DNA from 4 places in the Streptomyces sp. CY-1 genome. Region 1 is predicted to be linked to each of the others. Evidence: riboswitches for the same ligand, from Rfam matches in the RefSeq annotation. Region 1 holds a riboswitch; each other region holds the start of a gene.
The links. A riboswitch is a leader RNA that binds a small molecule or an ion and turns the genes downstream of it on or off. The one in region 1 is predicted to bind cyclic di-AMP.
Positions count from the first base shown of each region.

Region 1 (3,792 bases):
ACTCCACGGCCCGCGCGGCCGGGTCGGGGTGCCGGGCGCCCCCGGGCGATGTGGCGTGCGGTACGGGCTGCGGCGCGGGAGCGGCCGCGTACACCCAGGCGGTCTTGCGGCGCAGTTGGACGAGCATCGCGGCCAGGCTCGGGCTGCCGGACGCCTGGGCGAGCGTCTCGTGGAACCAGTCGCCCAGCGGCGGCAGTTCGCCGAGCCGGCCGTGCTGGGCCCGCTCCCGGCCGAGCCGGACCAGCCCGCGCAGCACCTTCAGATGGGCCTCGGTGCGGCGCTGTGCGGCCCGTGCGGCGCCCAGCGGCTCCAGCAGTGCCCGGATGTCCAGCAGATCGGCCGCCTCGCGCTCGGAGGGCTGGGCGACGCAGGCCCCCGCGTGCCGCCGGGTCGTCACGAAGCCCTCGGACTCCAGGGTGCGCAGGGCCTCGCGGACCGGCACCCGCGAGACGCCGTAGCGCCGGGCGAGAAGTTCCTCGGTGAGCCGGCTGCCGGGCCGATATGTGCCGGAGACGATGTCGTCGCGAATCGCCGTGCACACCGCATGCGCCGAAATCCGGCGACCGCCCTGGACCTCGGTCGTATCCCCGCTCACTTCCGGTCCCATATTGTCGAAACCTCCGCCTTAACGCCCGCGAAACGCATCCATGGAACGCGCATTGAACGACTCTATTCCAATCGGACGTCTTTTCCGATGGCGGAGTGCATTTCATGGATATTTTTTGGTCAGCGGGCGGCGGCACGCCGAAGGCCCCGTCCGGTGGACGGGGCCTTCTCGGATTCTCGCGGGACCGCGGGCGTGCGCGGAGTCCCGCGGGGCCGGACGTTCGCGGAGTGCCGCGAGATCAGACGTTGACGCCGTGCGAGCGCAGATACGCCAGCGGGTCGATGTCCGAGCCGTAGTCCGGGCTGGTGCGGGCCTCGAAGTGCAGATGCGGTCCGGTCACGTTGCCGGTGGCGCCCGACAGGCCGATCTGCTGGCCGGGGGTGACCTTCTGGCCGACCGAGACGCTGATCGACGACAGGTGGCCGTACTGGGTGTAGGTGCCGTCGTTCATCTTGATGACGACGTTGTTGCCGTAGGAGCCGCCCCAGCCCGCCTCGACGATCTCGCCCATGCCCACGGAGTGCACCGAGGTGCCGGAGGAGGCGTGGAAGTCGATGCCGGTGTGGCTGCCGGAGGACCACAGTCCGCTGGACGCGTGGTAGCCGGTGGAGACGTAGGAGCCGCTGATCGGCGTCTCGAAGGTGTTGAGGCGCTTGCGCTCGGCCTCGCGCGCCGCGCGCTCCTTGGCCTCACGCTCGGCCTTGGCCCTCTTCTCCGCGGCCTCCGCCTTTCTGGCGGCCTCCTGGCGGGCGATCGCCTCCGCCTTGGCCTTGGCGGCGGCCTGCGCGGCGGCGGTCTCCTGGGACTGCGCCTGGGCCTCGATCTGGTCCGCGATCCCGTCGCCGATCACGATCGCCTGGGTCAGACCGGTCTGCTGGGGGCTGGGGCCCGTGTCGGCCGCGAACGCCTGTCCGGTGATCCCGGCGACGACGCCCGAGGCGACGGTGGTGATGCCCACGACGTTCGCGCCGGTGCGGACGTTGACCTTGGTGGTCCGGCGGTGTTTCCCGGTGGCAGTGCGGGTGGACGCCATACTGAGGCGCACTCCTTTCCTTCCTTCTCGCCTACCGGGTTAGCTGACGGGTTCGGAGCAGGAAGGTCTCCTACGGACTCCTCCCCCGGCCGGGGAAGGCGCCCGATTCACCCCTGGGGACGTGTGGGTCCCCGGCTCCCCTGGCTCGCGCCGTACGGGGACTCGGCGATGACTGTCCGTGCCGCGGATGCGGCGGGTTGCTGGCGAACAGCCGGACTGACGCTAAACGGGCCCGCTTTCGATCACCAAACGGTTCCGGTTTTTTGTTGCTCTCCCCACAAACCAAACAAGCTGTCACTGCCGCAAATCGGGCATGAAGGAAGGACCCCGGCACCCTTACGGGGGCCAGGGCCCTTCCGCTGTGAACTCGTCGACCGGACCGGCTGCCGGACCGTCAGCCAACCCGGATCGTCGGTGAGCCGGCCGGATCGCGGGTTCTTGGATCGGATCCGGCCAACCGGCCAACTCGAAGCGGCTCAGCCGGAGATGACGCTCACCTCGCCGATGCCCAGCGCCCGGACCGGCTCCTCGATCGCCGAGGCGTCCCCGACCAGCACCGTGACCAGCCGGTCCGCCGGGAAGGCGGACACCACCGCGGCGGTCGCCTCCACCGTGCCGGTCTCCGCGAGGCGGGCGTACAACTGCGCCTGGAAATCGTCCGGAAGGTGCTGCTCGACCTGGTCGGCGAGGGTGCCCGCGACGGACGCCGCCGTCTCGTACTTCAGCGGGGCGACGCCCACCAGGTTCTGCACCGCGACATCGCGCTCCTCGTCGGTGAGCCCCTCCTCCTTCAGCGTGCGCAGCACCTTCCAGAGGTCCTCCAGCGCGGGCCCGGTGACCTCGGTGGCCACCGAGCCGCTGATCGCCAGCATGGCGGCGCCCGCGGAGCCGCCCGAAGGCGCCGGGGGCGCGGAGCGCAGCACCTGGCCGAAGGCGCGCACCCCGTAGGTGTAGCCCTTCTCCTCGCGCAGCACACGGTCGAGGCGGGAGGTGAGAGTGCCGCCCAGGCAGTACGTGCCGAGCACCTGCGCGGGCCAGACCCGGTCATGGCGGTCGGCGCCGACGCGCCCGATGAGCAACTGGGTCTGCACCGCGCCCGGCCGGTCGACGATCACCACACGGCCGAGGTCGTCGGCGACGATCGGGGGAACCGTGCGCGGCACGCCCGCCCCGCCCGTCCAGGCGCCCAGGGTGTCGGCGAGCGCCCCGTCGAGGTCGACCCCGGTGAGGTCGCCCACGATGACGGCGGTGGCCGTGGAGGGGCGGACATGCGCCTCGTAGAAGGCGCGCACGGCCGCGGCGTCGATGCCCTCGATGGTCTCCTGGGTGCCCTGGCGCGGCCGGGACATCCGCGACTCGGCCGGGAAGAGGGCCGCGGAGAGGGCCATCGAGGCGCGGCGGGCCGGGTTGGCCAGCTCATGGGGGATCTCGTCCAGCCGGTTGCGCACCAGCCGCTCGACCTCGCCGTCCGGGAAGGCGGGGGCGCGCAGGGCGTCGGCCAGCAGCCCGAGCGCCTTGGGCAGCCGGGAGACCGGGACCTCCAGGGAGACACGGAGGCCGGGGTGGTCGGCATGCGCGTCCAGCGTGGCGCCGCAGCGCTCGAGCTCGGCGGCGAACTCCTCGGCGTCGTGCTTGTCGGTGCCCTCCGACAGGGCGCGCGCCATGATCGTGGCGACGCCTTCGAGCCCGGCCGGCTCGGCGTCCAGCGGCGCCTCCAGATTGATCTCGACGGCGACGACCTGCTGGCCGGGTCGGTGGCAGCGCAGCACCGTAAGGCCGTTGGGCAGCTCACCGCGCTCGGGGGCCGGGAACGCCCACGGCTTGGGCGCGCCGCCCTTGGGCTGCGGGTGGAAGGTCATGGTCGCGGTGACGGCGTCGCTCACTGGGCCGCCTTCCCTTCTGCGTCGGTCTCGGCGGCTTCGGCGGTGTCGGCTGCGTCCTCGGCGCCCTCGACGGGCTCGTAGACCAGCACGGCGCGGTTGTCGGGGCGCAGCCGCGCCGCGGCCACGGCCCGCACCTCCTCGGCGGTGATGTCGAGCACCCGCTCCACGGCGGTCAGCGCGAGCTGCGGGTCGCCGAAGAGCACCGCGTACCGGCAGAGCTCGTCGGCCCGGCCGCCGACCGTGGCCAGCCGGTCCAGCCACTCGCGCTC
Region 1 covers NZ_CP178393.1:8,050,121-8,053,912, reverse strand. Annotated here, with positions in the region: gene ACK1X7_RS34630 (GntR family transcriptional regulator) at 1-607, opposite strand, end outside; gene ACK1X7_RS34625 (M23 family metallopeptidase) at 846-1,640, opposite strand; cyclic di-AMP (ydaO/yuaA leader) riboswitch at 1,655-1,818, opposite strand; gene ACK1X7_RS34620 (M16 family metallopeptidase) at 2,117-3,499, opposite strand; gene ACK1X7_RS34615 (M16 family metallopeptidase) at 3,520-3,792, opposite strand, start outside.

Region 2 (3,792 bases), 1.1 Mb from region 1:
AGCGAGCCGATCTGGTTGACCTTGACCAGCAGGGCGTTCGCGGTGTCGCTGTCGATACCGCGGGCGAGCCGCTCGGGGTTGGTGACGAAGAGGTCGTCGCCGACGAGCTGGACCTTGTCGCCGAGCTGCTCGGTGATGGTCTTCCAGCCGTCCCAGTCCTCCTCGTTCAGCGGGTCCTCGATGGAGACCAGCGGGTACGCGGCGACCAGCTCGGCGTAGTACGAGGTCATCTCGGCGGCGGTGCGGGACTTCCCCTCGAACTCGTACGACCCGTCCTTGTAGAACTCGGAGGCGGCGACGTCGAGCGCGAGCGCGATGTCCTGGCCCGGCTGGTAGCCGGCCTTCTTGATCGCCTCGAGGATCAGGTCGAGGGCCTCCCGGTTGGAGCCGAGGTTCGGCGCGAAGCCGCCCTCGTCGCCGAGGCCGGTGGACAGCCCGCGCTCCTTCAGCACGGACTTCAGGGTGTGGTAGACCTCGGCGCCCCAGCGCACGGCCTCGGAGAAGGACTCCGCGCCCACGGGTGCGATCATGAACTCCTGGATGTCCACATTGGAGTCGGCGTGCGACCCGCCGTTGAGGATGTTCATCATCGGGACCGGCAGCAGATGGGCGTTCGGGCCGCCCAGGTAACGGAAGAGCGGGAGGTCGGACGCCTCGGAGGCGGCGTGCGCGACCGCGAGGGAGACGCCGAGGATGGCGTTGGCACCGAGCGAGGACTTGTCCGGGGTGGCGTCCAGGTCGAACATCGCCTGGTCGATCAGACGCTGCTCGGTGGCGTCGTAGCCGACCAGCTCGGGGCCGATCTGCTCGATGACGGCGAGGACGGCCTTCTCCACGCCCTTGCCGTTGTAGCGGTTCTTGTCGCCGTCACGGAGTTCGAGGGCCTCGAAGGCGCCGGTGGAGGCGCCGGACGGAACGGCGGCACGGCCGGTGCTGCCGTCGTCGAGGCCGACCTCGACCTCGACCGTGGGGTTGCCTCGCGAGTCGAGGATCTCGCGAGCTACGACGACGTCGATGGACGGCACGAGGTTCTCCTTCGTATGGGTCTGCGGTAGCAGCACGAGCCTAACGGGCCGGGAGGGCTGCACCCCGCGTTCGCCCGCCCCACGAGACAGGGGCGTGACACAAAAAGCCGGATTCCGAATCACATATCAAGATTTCTGGCGAATTGGGCAATGAGGAAGCCCCGGTGGGGCGCGCCATGGGGGCGGCACGCCCGACCGGGGCTCGTCGCTCAGGTGCGCACCGTGGCTCAGCCGAGGTGCAGCTTCTGGCCCGGGTAGATCAGGTCGGCCTTCTCCACGATGTCGTCGTTCAGCTTGAAGAGCTTCTTCCAGCCGCCCTTGACGTGGTGCTCCTTGGCGATCTTGCCGAGGGTGTCGCCGGACTTGACCTTGTACTCGCCGTCACCCTTCTTGATCGGGCCACGGGGCTGCTCACGCGTGGCGCGCTCGGGCGCGGAGTGCGGCTGGGCCTTCGGCTGGGCGGGCTGGGCGGCCGGGGTCGACTTGGTGGAGGCCGAGGGCTGGCCCTGCGAACCGGACGGCGCGGAGGGGGCGGAGGGCGCGGACGGGCTGCCGCCGGAGGTCAGACCCTTGCCGCAGACCGGCCAGGCGCCCTTGCCCTGGCTGCCGAGGACCTTCTCGGCTATCTGGATCTGCTGGCTCTTGCTGGCCTTGTCCGCGGTGGGCGCATAGGCGGTGCCGCCGTACGCGGCCCACGTGGAGCTCGAGAACTGGAGGCCGCCGTAGTAGCCGTTGCCGGTGTTGATCGACCAGTTGCCACCGGCCTCGCACTGCGCGACCTGGTCCCACTGGGAGGTGGTGGCCGCGGAGGCGGAGGTCGCACCGATGAGGGGGGCCGCCACGGCGGCACCGGCGAGACCGGTGAGCGCGGCGATACGGGTGGCCTTGGAGGGACGGCGGTGCTTCCCGTTGGACTTCAGCATCGTTGGTTCGTTTCCTCACCGACGCCTACGAGGTGAGCTGTCGGGTTCGGACGTGAGTTGCCCGGCCGGTCGCGATCGAGGATCGCTCCCGGCTTCACCCCTAGCCGACGAGCCCGTGTCCACAGGCCACTCGGCACCTACCTTGGGTCCCCCGCTCCTGCCTTCGGCGCTGACGCGTCGGATTCCCCCCGACCGCCGGCAGGATTCGGCGTGACGATCGACGGTGCCCGCGGTGGCGAGCGGAAAGACGTTAAACACACCTCCCGAGAACGTTCAAACACCCCAATGGCAGCGAATGAGGCTGTAATTGATCTCACTCGGCCCACATCGGCGCAGGTAGGGCCGGGTGAGGAGAGATCGGACACGAGGTGCGCCCCGGAAATTGTGACGAGATGTATGTCTCACCGGAACCAGATCGGGCAATTCCCCCCGAATCACTGCTCCCTGATGGTGAGGTCAAGTCGCTGACCAGGGATGATCAGGTCGGGGTCGGTTCCGATGAGGTCCTCGTTGCTCTCGTAGAGCCCTTCCCAACCTCGGGACACATTCCGGTCCTCGGCGATGCCTGACAGGTTGTCACCGGGGCGAACAGTGTAATCGTCGGCCGCGGGGCTCCGGTCGCGGTCCGCGGCGCCGCGCGAGGCGTGGCGGCCGGAGGGCTGTCCGTCCGCCGAATCGCCGTCCTCGGCCCGCTTCCCGGCGTCCGGGGTGCCGCGGTGGCGGCCGGAGGGCGAGGGGTCGGCGGAGGGATCCGCCGAGGACCCCTTCGAACCGTCGGACGCCGAGTCGTGCGGGTCATCCGAGGCCGGGTCGTCCGAGGCCGAGCCGTCCGACGTCGGGGTGTCCGAGGCCGAGCCGTCCAGTCCGTCGGGGGACTTGGAGGTGTGGGGGGCCTCCGGCTTACCGGTCGATCCGGACGAATCCGGCTTACCGGCGCTGTCGGACGTCCCCGAACGGTCCGAGTCCTGCGAGGAGGCGCCGTCCCGCTCCCGGTCCCCCGCCTCGCCCCGGCCGGCCCCCTGGTCCGGGCCGGCCGTGTCACCGGGGTTCACATCGGGGGCCCCGGAGCCGTCGGTGAGCCCGGCGCCCAGCGCACAGCTCGGCCAGGCGTCGGGGCCACGGTCGCCGAGGATCGACTGGGCGACGGATATCTGCTGGGAGCGGCTGGCCAGGTCGGGACGCGGGGCGTACCGCGTGCCGCCGTAGTCCTTCCACATGTCGAGGGTGAGCTGGAGTCCGCCGTAGAAGCCGTTGCCCTCGTTGGCGCTCCACATCCCGCCGCTCTCGCACTCGGCGACCTGATCCCAGGTGGCGGTCTGGGCGGCCTGTGCGCCGGACGCCCCGAAGAGGGGCAGCGCGATGCTCGCTCCCGTGACCCCCGCCGCGACGATGATGGCCGGGGCCTGACGGGGGCGACGGTGTCGACCATTACCGGAACGCATGCGATTGCCCTCTCTATGGCGAACTCGGTTGCCGGTGAACATAGCGAGGGCACTCGATCATCACAAGCCGATGTATCCCAGGTCACGCCACGGTCACACGGCTGATCATTCGTCACCAATGTCCGTACGTACGGGGCTTGAACGCCTCAGCGGTCCGCGGAATTCCAGGTCACCGGGAGCGTGCGCAGCCCACGCATGATGAGCCCGCCGCGCCACCGCAGCTCCTCCGGCTCCGCCGCGAGCCGCAGTCCGGGCAGCCGCCGCAGCAGGGTGGCGATCGCGGTCTGCGCCTCCAGCCGGGCGAGCGGGGCGCCGAGGCAGTAGTGGATGCCGTGGCCGTAGCCGAGGTGCTGGTTGTCGCGGCGGGTGAGGTCGAGAACATCGGGCTCCGCGAACCGCTCG
Region 2 covers NZ_CP178393.1:6,907,942-6,911,733, reverse strand. Annotated here, with positions in the region: gene eno (phosphopyruvate hydratase) at 1-1,025, opposite strand, end outside; gene ACK1X7_RS29770 (transglycosylase family protein) at 1,253-1,948, opposite strand; cyclic di-AMP (ydaO/yuaA leader) riboswitch at 1,956-2,127, opposite strand; gene ACK1X7_RS29765 (transglycosylase family protein) at 2,383-3,390, opposite strand; gene ACK1X7_RS29760 (cytochrome P450 family protein) at 3,537-3,792, opposite strand, start outside.
Region 2: another riboswitch for cyclic di-AMP. It lies ahead of ACK1X7_RS29770 (transglycosylase family protein); the one in region 1 lies ahead of ACK1X7_RS34625 (M23 family metallopeptidase).

Region 3 (3,792 bases), 1.3 Mb from region 1:
CGGAGCCGTCGGTGTCCTCGTCGGGGATCTGGTCGGAGTCGGCGACGAGCGCGACCTGCTCCAGGAAGTCCGCGAGGGTGCCGGGGTTCTCCTCGCCGCGGTCCTGCTCGAACTCCAGGGCCACGGCCGCGAGCTCTTGCAGGTTCTCGATCCGGGTCTCGTCCTGCGGATCGGTGGACGCCTGGAGCTCGGCCAGATAGCCGGTGCGCTCCAGCACCGCCTCCAGGACGGTCGCCGGGCCCGCCCCGGACTCCACGATGGTGTGCAGCTCCTCCATGAGCGTGTTGAACCGCTTGACGGCGTTGGCCGAGCGGGCCGCCATGCCGTACGCGTCGTCGACCCGGCGCAGCGCCTGCGGGAAGGTGATCTTCTCGCGCAGCGCCAGCGCGTCGATCATGGCCTCCGCGCGCTCCCCGATGCCGCGCTTGGGCACGTTCAGAATGCGGCGGAGCGGGACGGAGTCCTCGGGGTTGGCCAGCACCCGCAGATACGCGAGGACGTCCCGGACCTCCTTGCGCTCGTAGAAGCGCACGCCGCCGACGACCTTGTAGGGCAGTCCGACCCGGATGAAGATCTCTTCGAAGACACGGGACTGGGCGTTGGTCCGGTAGAAGACCGCCACGTCACCGGCCTTGCCGTCGCCCGCGTCCGTCAGCCGGTCGATCTCGTCGGCGACGAACTGGGCCTCGTCGTGCTCGGTGTCGGCCACATAGCCGGTGATCTCGGTCCCGGCGCCGGCCTCGGTCCACAGGTTCTTCGGGCGGCGGTTCTCGTTGCGCTCGATGACCGCGTTGGCCGCGCTCAGGATCGTCTGGGTGGAGCGGTAGTTCTGCTCGAGGAGGATCGTCCGCGCGGTGGGGTAGTCCTCCTCGAACTGGAGGATGTTGCGGATCGTGGCGCCCCGGAAGGCGTAGATCGACTGGTCGGCGTCGCCCACCACGCACAGCTCGGCGGCCGTGGTCTCCTCGGTGTCCGTGCCCACCAGCTCACGCACCAGGGTGTACTGCGCGTGGTTGGTGTCCTGGTACTCGTCCACCAGGACGTGCCGGAAGCGGCGGCGGTAGTGCTCGGCCACGTCCGGGAACGCCTGGAGCAGATTGACCGTGGTCATGATGATGTCGTCGAAGTCCAGCGCGTTGGCCTCGCGCAGCCTCGCCTGGTACATCGCGTACGCCTCGGCCAGGGTCTTCTCGAAGCCGTCCGCGGCCTGTCCGGCGAAGGTCTCCTCGTCGATCAGCTCGTTCTTCAGGTTGGAGATCTTGGCGCTGAAGGACTTCGGCGGGAACCGCTTGGGGTCGAGATCCAGATCCCGGCAGACCAGCGACATCAGCCGCTTGGAGTCGGCGGCGTCGTAGATCGAGAACGACGAGGTGAAGCCGAGCTTCTTGGATTCGCGGCGCAGGATGCGGACGCAGGCGCTGTGGAAGGTGGAGACCCACATGGCGTTCGCCCGCGGGCCGACGAGCTCCTCCACCCGCTCCTTCATCTCGCCCGCCGCCTTGTTGGTGAAGGTGATGGCGAGGATCTGGCCGGGGTGCGTGCCGCGGGCGCCGAGCAGATAGGCGATGCGGTGGGTGAGCACCCGGGTCTTGCCGGAGCCGGCGCCCGCGACGATCAGCAGTGGCGAGCCGGTGTGCTCCACGGCGGCTCTCTGCTGCTCGTTCAACCCCTCGAGCAGGGCGGACGGGTCCACGACGGGCCGCGCCGCGCCGTCCCGATAGTGCGCCTCCCGGGGCACGGGCGCGTCGAAGCCGCCGCTGAAGAGGTGATGCGGCACGTCCTCGGCGCCATCGGGGCCGGGGTGCGCCGAATCCTCGGGCGGCGGCGGTGGCTCCTCGTTCGAAGGAGGCCCGAGGTCCGCCAGGAAGCTGTCGTCAAAGAGGCTGCTCATCGCTCCCCGAGTCTAGGCCGCCCCACTGACAGCCGGTGCCCGAACATCACGAAACGGTTTCGGGCAAAACGGCCACCAGTCTTCACAGGAGCCCCACGTGTTGGCTACCGTCCTGCGTCAGGCGGCCCGGAAGATCCGTCGGCGAACCACGTCGGCACGGGCGGCCTCCGCCGAGTCCGGTACCGCCGTGAGGCGCCCGGAGCCGGGGACCCGACAACGCGACACCGGGGTGAATCGGCCCGAAGCGGCGTGGCACACAAGTGCCGCCCGGACACGGCCGTAGGGCAACCTTCCGTACCGCCCGAACCCGACAGCTAACCCGGTAGGCGGTCCACGGAAGGAGCGCCTCCGTTGGCGTCGCACCGCAAGCCGCGGAGCCGGATACCGGCCCCGCTCACCGGCCACGGCCGCCGTACGGCCGTCGGGTTCACCACGGCCGCCCTCGCATCCGTCACCCTCCTCTCCCAGACGGCCAACGCCGCGCCGGGCGACGACCCCAAGCCGGCCACCCAGTCGATCGACAAGGTCAAGGAGAAGGTCGACACCCTCTACCACCAGGCGGAGAGCGCCACCCAGCGCTACAACGCCGCCAAGGAGCGCGCCGATCAGCAGCGCGCCAAGGTCGACAAGCTGCTGGACTCCGTCGCCCAGCGCACCGAGAAGCTCAACGAGGCGCGGCGCACGCTCGGCGCCTACGCCACCGCCCAGTACCGCGACGGCGGAATGGCCCGCTCGGCCGCGACGCTGCTGTTCTCCAACGATCCGCAGGACGTCTTCGACCAGTCGCATCTGATCGACCGGCTGACCGGTCGGCAGAAGCAGGCCGTCGACGACTTCCAGAAGCAGCAGGCGAGCGCCGCCAAGGAGCGCGGTAAGGCCGGCGAGAGCCTCGCCTCGCTGACCGCGTCGCAGAAGCAGCTCAAGACCCAGAAGAAGACCGTCCAGGACAAGCTGACCGAGGCCCGGCGGCTGCTGGCGAATCTGACCGCCAAGGAGAAGGCGCGACTGGCGGCGATCGAGAAGAAGAAGGCGGAAGAGGCCCGCCGTAAGGCGGCCGCGCTCGCCGAGAAGCAGCGCCAGGAGGCCGCGCGCAAGAAGCAGCAGGAACAGCGGGAGCAGCAGAACGGAGACAGCGGCTCCGGTTCGACGACGCCCTCGGCCCCGGCCAACAGCTCCAAGGCGGCCCAGGCCATCGCCTTCGCGAAGTCGCAGCTCGGCAAGCCGTATGTCTGGGGCGCCACCGGCCCCAGCTCCTTCGACTGCTCAGGGCTGACGCAGGCGGCCTGGAAGTCGGCCGGGATCTCGCTGCCGCGCACCACCTGGGACCAGGTGAAGGTCGGTACGCGCGTCTCGACGTCCGAACTCCAGCCGGGCGATCTGGTCTTCTTCTACGACGACATCAGCCATGTCGGCCTCTACATCGGCGACGGGATGATGATCCACGCGCCGAAGCCGGGCGATGTGGTGAAGAAGGCGCCGATCACCGAGATGCCGATCTACGGGAGCGTGCGGCCCGCGTAGGGCACGCGGGCCGTGTGAAGGACGCGGGGTGAAGGACACGGGGCCGTGCGGGCCCCTGGTGTGCCGCTGCCCGGGGCCGGGGCCCCGGGCAGCGGCATCGTCATGTCATCGGCGCGGGTGCCGCTCACGTGCCGGGCTTGCGCCCGTAGACGTACACGTCGTCGCCGTTCTTCAGCAGGCTCCAGTACTTCTTGGCCTCGCCCGTGCGCATGTTGACGCAGCCGTGGGAACCGGGCGGGGACCATACGCTCCCGGCGATCGAGTGGAACGCCTGACCGCCGTCGAAGAACTGGCTGTAGGGCATGGCGACCTTGTAGAGCGTCGACCAGTGGTTGACGTCGCGCCAGTAGATCTTCTTCAGCCCGGTGCGGGTCTCGAAG
Region 3 covers NZ_CP178393.1:6,737,981-6,741,772, reverse strand. Annotated here, with positions in the region: gene pcrA (DNA helicase PcrA) at 1-1,891, opposite strand, end outside; cyclic di-AMP (ydaO/yuaA leader) riboswitch at 2,065-2,235, shown strand; gene ACK1X7_RS28995 (C40 family peptidase) at 2,243-3,412, shown strand; gene ACK1X7_RS28990 (L,D-transpeptidase) at 3,537-3,792, opposite strand, start outside.
Region 3: another riboswitch for cyclic di-AMP. It lies ahead of ACK1X7_RS28995 (C40 family peptidase); the one in region 1 lies ahead of ACK1X7_RS34625 (M23 family metallopeptidase).

Region 4 (3,792 bases), 2.3 Mb from region 1:
GGTTTTACAACGAGTGGCCGGGCGGGGTTGTTCCTGGGGGTGGCCTCGGGCGGGGTGTTCCCTTGGGGGTCCCTGGGGGGGTCCTTGGGGGTCCTTGGGGGTCCTTGGGGGTCCTTGGGGGTCCTTGGGGGTGTTCCTGCGGGGCGGCCCGTCAGGGCGTAAACCGGCGGCCCTGGCGTCAAGGGGGGAGAGAGCGCCAGAGCCGCCGGCGTATCAGGGATTCATCCCGTGCTGGCGCAGCCAGGGCATCGGGTCGATCGGCGAGCCGCCGCCCGGCCGGACCTCGAGGTGGAGGTGCGGGCCGGTCACATTGCCGGTGGCGCCGACGCGGCCGATGACGTCGCCCGCCGTCACCTTGCCCGAGGTGACGACCATCGACGACAGGTGGCAGTACCAGATCTCGGTGCCGTCGCTGAGGGTCAGCACGATGCGGTAGCCGTACGAACCGGCCCAGCCCGCCTGGGTGATGGTGCCGCCGTGCACCGCCTTGGCCGGGGTGCCGGTCGGGGCGGCGAAGTCCTGGCCGGTGTGGTCGGCCGACCAGATGTCGCCCGCTTGGCCGAAACTCGCGGTCAGGGTGTACGAGCCGACGGGGAGGGTGTACGCGGCGGCGAGCCTGGCCTGGCGCTCGGCCGCGGCCTTCTTCTCGGCCGCCTCCTTCGCCCGCTGCTCGGCGGCCTTCTTCTCCGCCTCGGCCTTGGCCTTCCGCTGGGCGGCCACCTCCGCGGCCTGGTCGGACGCCTTCTTCGCGGCGGCCTTCGCCGCGGCGGTGCGGTTGTCCTCGTCCGCCGCGTTCTGCTGGTTCTCGGCCTGCTGGAGGATGCGGGCGCGCAGCGCCTCGCCCGCGTCGGTGGTGCCGCGCTGCTCGTCCGCGCTGGTCAGCCCGGCCTCGGAGAGGGGGGCGGCGGCCGTCTGCGGGTCACTGCTGTCGTCCGACGCCCAGGAGCCGATACCGGGCAGGTCCTTGGCGGCGGGCAGGCTGGCCTTGACCTCATCGGCGACATGGCCGAGATCCGGCATCGAAATGGGCGGCTTGGGACGGTCCTTGGCGCTGGCCATACCGCCCGCACCGACCGCCGCGATCACACCGACCCCGAGGACGGCGCCGCTGCGCGCCATGGTCCCGCCGCGCTGCTTGGCCACGCGGTGCCGGCCGCGTACGGGAGCGATGGACTCCTCGGTGGGGTTCCACTCCTCCCAGGGCTCGGTCTCGAATCCGGCACCCGGGCCCTCGAACGCGTCCCCATCCGCGTCCAGGTACCGATCGTCGGGGGCGAAGTGGCCGTCCCCGGAGCTCATCCCGCCGCCGGCATCGAAGCCGGGGCCGTAGGCGGTGGCGGTCCCCAAACCGCCTCCCCGTGTGCGATACGGGGCCTCGTCCAGGGCAGACCTATTGGACGCCACGGAGGCGCACTCCTTTCCTTCCTTCTCGCCTACCGGGTTAGCTGACGGGTTCGGAGCAGGAAGGTCTCCTACGGGTCACGTTCGACCCGATTCACCCCAAGGTGTTGGTTCCCCGGTTCCCTTGGTGCTGCTGGTGGTGCGGTACTGCCAGTGTGCGTACGGGATTCGGCGACGGCGCACGGTGCCGCCCTTGCGACGGTTGTGACGACCGCGCTGCGTTATCGAACGTTAATAGAGAGCGCGATGTGATTCCAAGCTGTTCTGAGGAATCCGCGCACCTTTGGCATGAACTTAGCGCTCAAGAAGGGACAAATAAGGGCGAGTCAACGCACTGGCCAAGGGTTCGTAAAAACGCATGCGGACCGATCGTGCAGCAATTGTTATGCGGAGGGGGCTCGGTCGACTACGCACCGTATGGACCCGGTCGGCTACGGACGGTGTGGGGGGTCGGCCTCCCCCGTATGGCCCGTGCGGTTCGCATCACCGTCGCCCTGCCCGTTCCCCCGTCCGTTCCCACGGGCCGCGGTCCGGCGGACCGCGAGCAGCGCCATGTCGTCCGATGTCCCGCCGTCCGTATGGCGCTCGACATCGGCCACCAACGCGTCCAGCAGCTCCTGCGGATCGGCGAAGCGACGGCCGCGCAGCCGCTGCTCCGGGTCGTAGAACTCGCCGTCGCGGTCCCGGGCCTCCGTCACCCCGTCCGTGAACAGCAGCAGCGTCTCCCCCTCCGCGAACCCCAGCTCCATCACCCGGTCCGGCCACCCCGCCAACTCCCCCATCCCCACCGGCAGCGCCGACGCCTCCGGCTCCAGGGCGCGCACCGCGCCGTCCTCCTCCATCAGCAGCGGCGCCGGATGGCCGCGATTGATCAGCCGCAGAGTGGAGTCGCCGCGCGGAATTTCGGCCACCACCGCCGTCGTGAACCCCTCGAACACCTCCAGGTCGGCCCGCCGGGCGCCCTCGCGCTGAAGCGCCCGCTCCAGGCGGCCCACGAGCGCCTCCAGGGTCGTCTCCTGCTCCGCCGCCTCCCGGAAGCAGCCGAGGAGGATCGCCACGACCTCCACGGCCCCCAACCCCTTGCCGCGTACGTCCCCGACGGTCAGCCGTACGCCGTGCGGAGTGTCCTGAACCGCGTACAGGTCACCGCCGATCGCCGCGTACTTCTCCGCCGGTACATAGCGCGCGGCGATCTCCAGTCCGGCCAGACGGGCGGGCGGCGCGGGCAGGACGGCGCGCTGGGCCGCCTCCGCCACTCCGCGCGCCGAGGCGAGCCGGTGGTAGCTGCGGCGTACGACACGGTTGATCGCCACCGCCAGCACGGTCACGGTGGCGACCGTGCCGATCTCGGTGGCCGCCTGGGTCGGGTCCTTCACCCCGTGCAACTCCGCCAGCAGACAGGTCGCGAGGACGGCGACGCAGGCCATGACGACGGTCTGGCGCAGCGGTAGGAGCGCCGCGGCGACCAGGGGGGCGGCGGCGAAGAAGGGCGAGGCGGTGTAGCCGGACGGGGTGGCCAGGTCGAAGCTGACGCCGGCGAGGATGAGGATGGCGGGAAGCCAGCGGGCCACCCGGCGGCCCGGCGGCCCCTGGCCGGCGTCCTCGGCCGAGCCGGGCCCCGCGGTGGGCCCGGTGAACCCGTCGGCGGAGGCGCCACCGGCCGCGGCGCCGGTGGCCATGAGCGTATGCAGGCGGGTGTGGCGGCGGTGGGTGTGCGGGCGGCTCAGCCGGGGCCAGGCCGTACGCCACTCCGTACGGGCGCCCGTACGAGCCCTGCTCCCTCGCACCCGCACCGGCTTCTCTCGCTTCCCTGGTCCGCGTCCCGCCGTCGTCACGGCGTCGCCGTCGCCGTCCTCGCCGTCCTCGCCGCCGTCGCCGCCGCCGTCGTCACCTTCGTCACCAGGCTTCCGGCTGACGGGCTGCCAGGCGAATCGGTGTCGGCCAAGCGGGTGCCGGACGGACGCCCGTGAGCGGGCCCGGCTCCGGCGCGTGCGAGGCGGGCACGCGACGGGCACGCGACGGGGGCACCGCGGGCAGACGAGGGGGCACTGCGGGCACGCGACGGGCGCGTGGCGGCGCGTCAGGGGCTGTGGGCGCGTCAGAGCCGACGAACGCCAGAGGCTACCCGGCGGGCGCGCTGCGGGCCCATCAGAGGCCACGAGGGCGTCAGCGGCCACGAGAGCGTCGGCGGCTACGGGCCCATCAGAGGTCGCGGAGCCGCCAGAGGTTACGGATGCGCCAGAGATTTACGGACGCTTCAGAGGTGACGGACGCGTCAGCGGCACCGACGCGTCAGCGGCACCGATGCGTCAGAGGTCGACGCCGAGCGCGCGGGCGTGGCGGTCCGCCGCCAGCTCCGCCGAGACCTCGTCGAGGTACACCTCGCACACC
Region 4 covers NZ_CP178393.1:5,704,809-5,708,600, forward strand. Annotated here, with positions in the region: gene ACK1X7_RS24495 (M23 family metallopeptidase) at 214-1,404, opposite strand; cyclic di-AMP (ydaO/yuaA leader) riboswitch at 1,416-1,550, opposite strand; gene ACK1X7_RS24500 (PP2C family protein-serine/threonine phosphatase) at 1,833-3,194, opposite strand; gene ACK1X7_RS24505 (DUF6227 family protein) at 3,711-3,792, opposite strand, start outside.
Region 4: another riboswitch for cyclic di-AMP. It lies ahead of ACK1X7_RS24495 (M23 family metallopeptidase); the one in region 1 lies ahead of ACK1X7_RS34625 (M23 family metallopeptidase).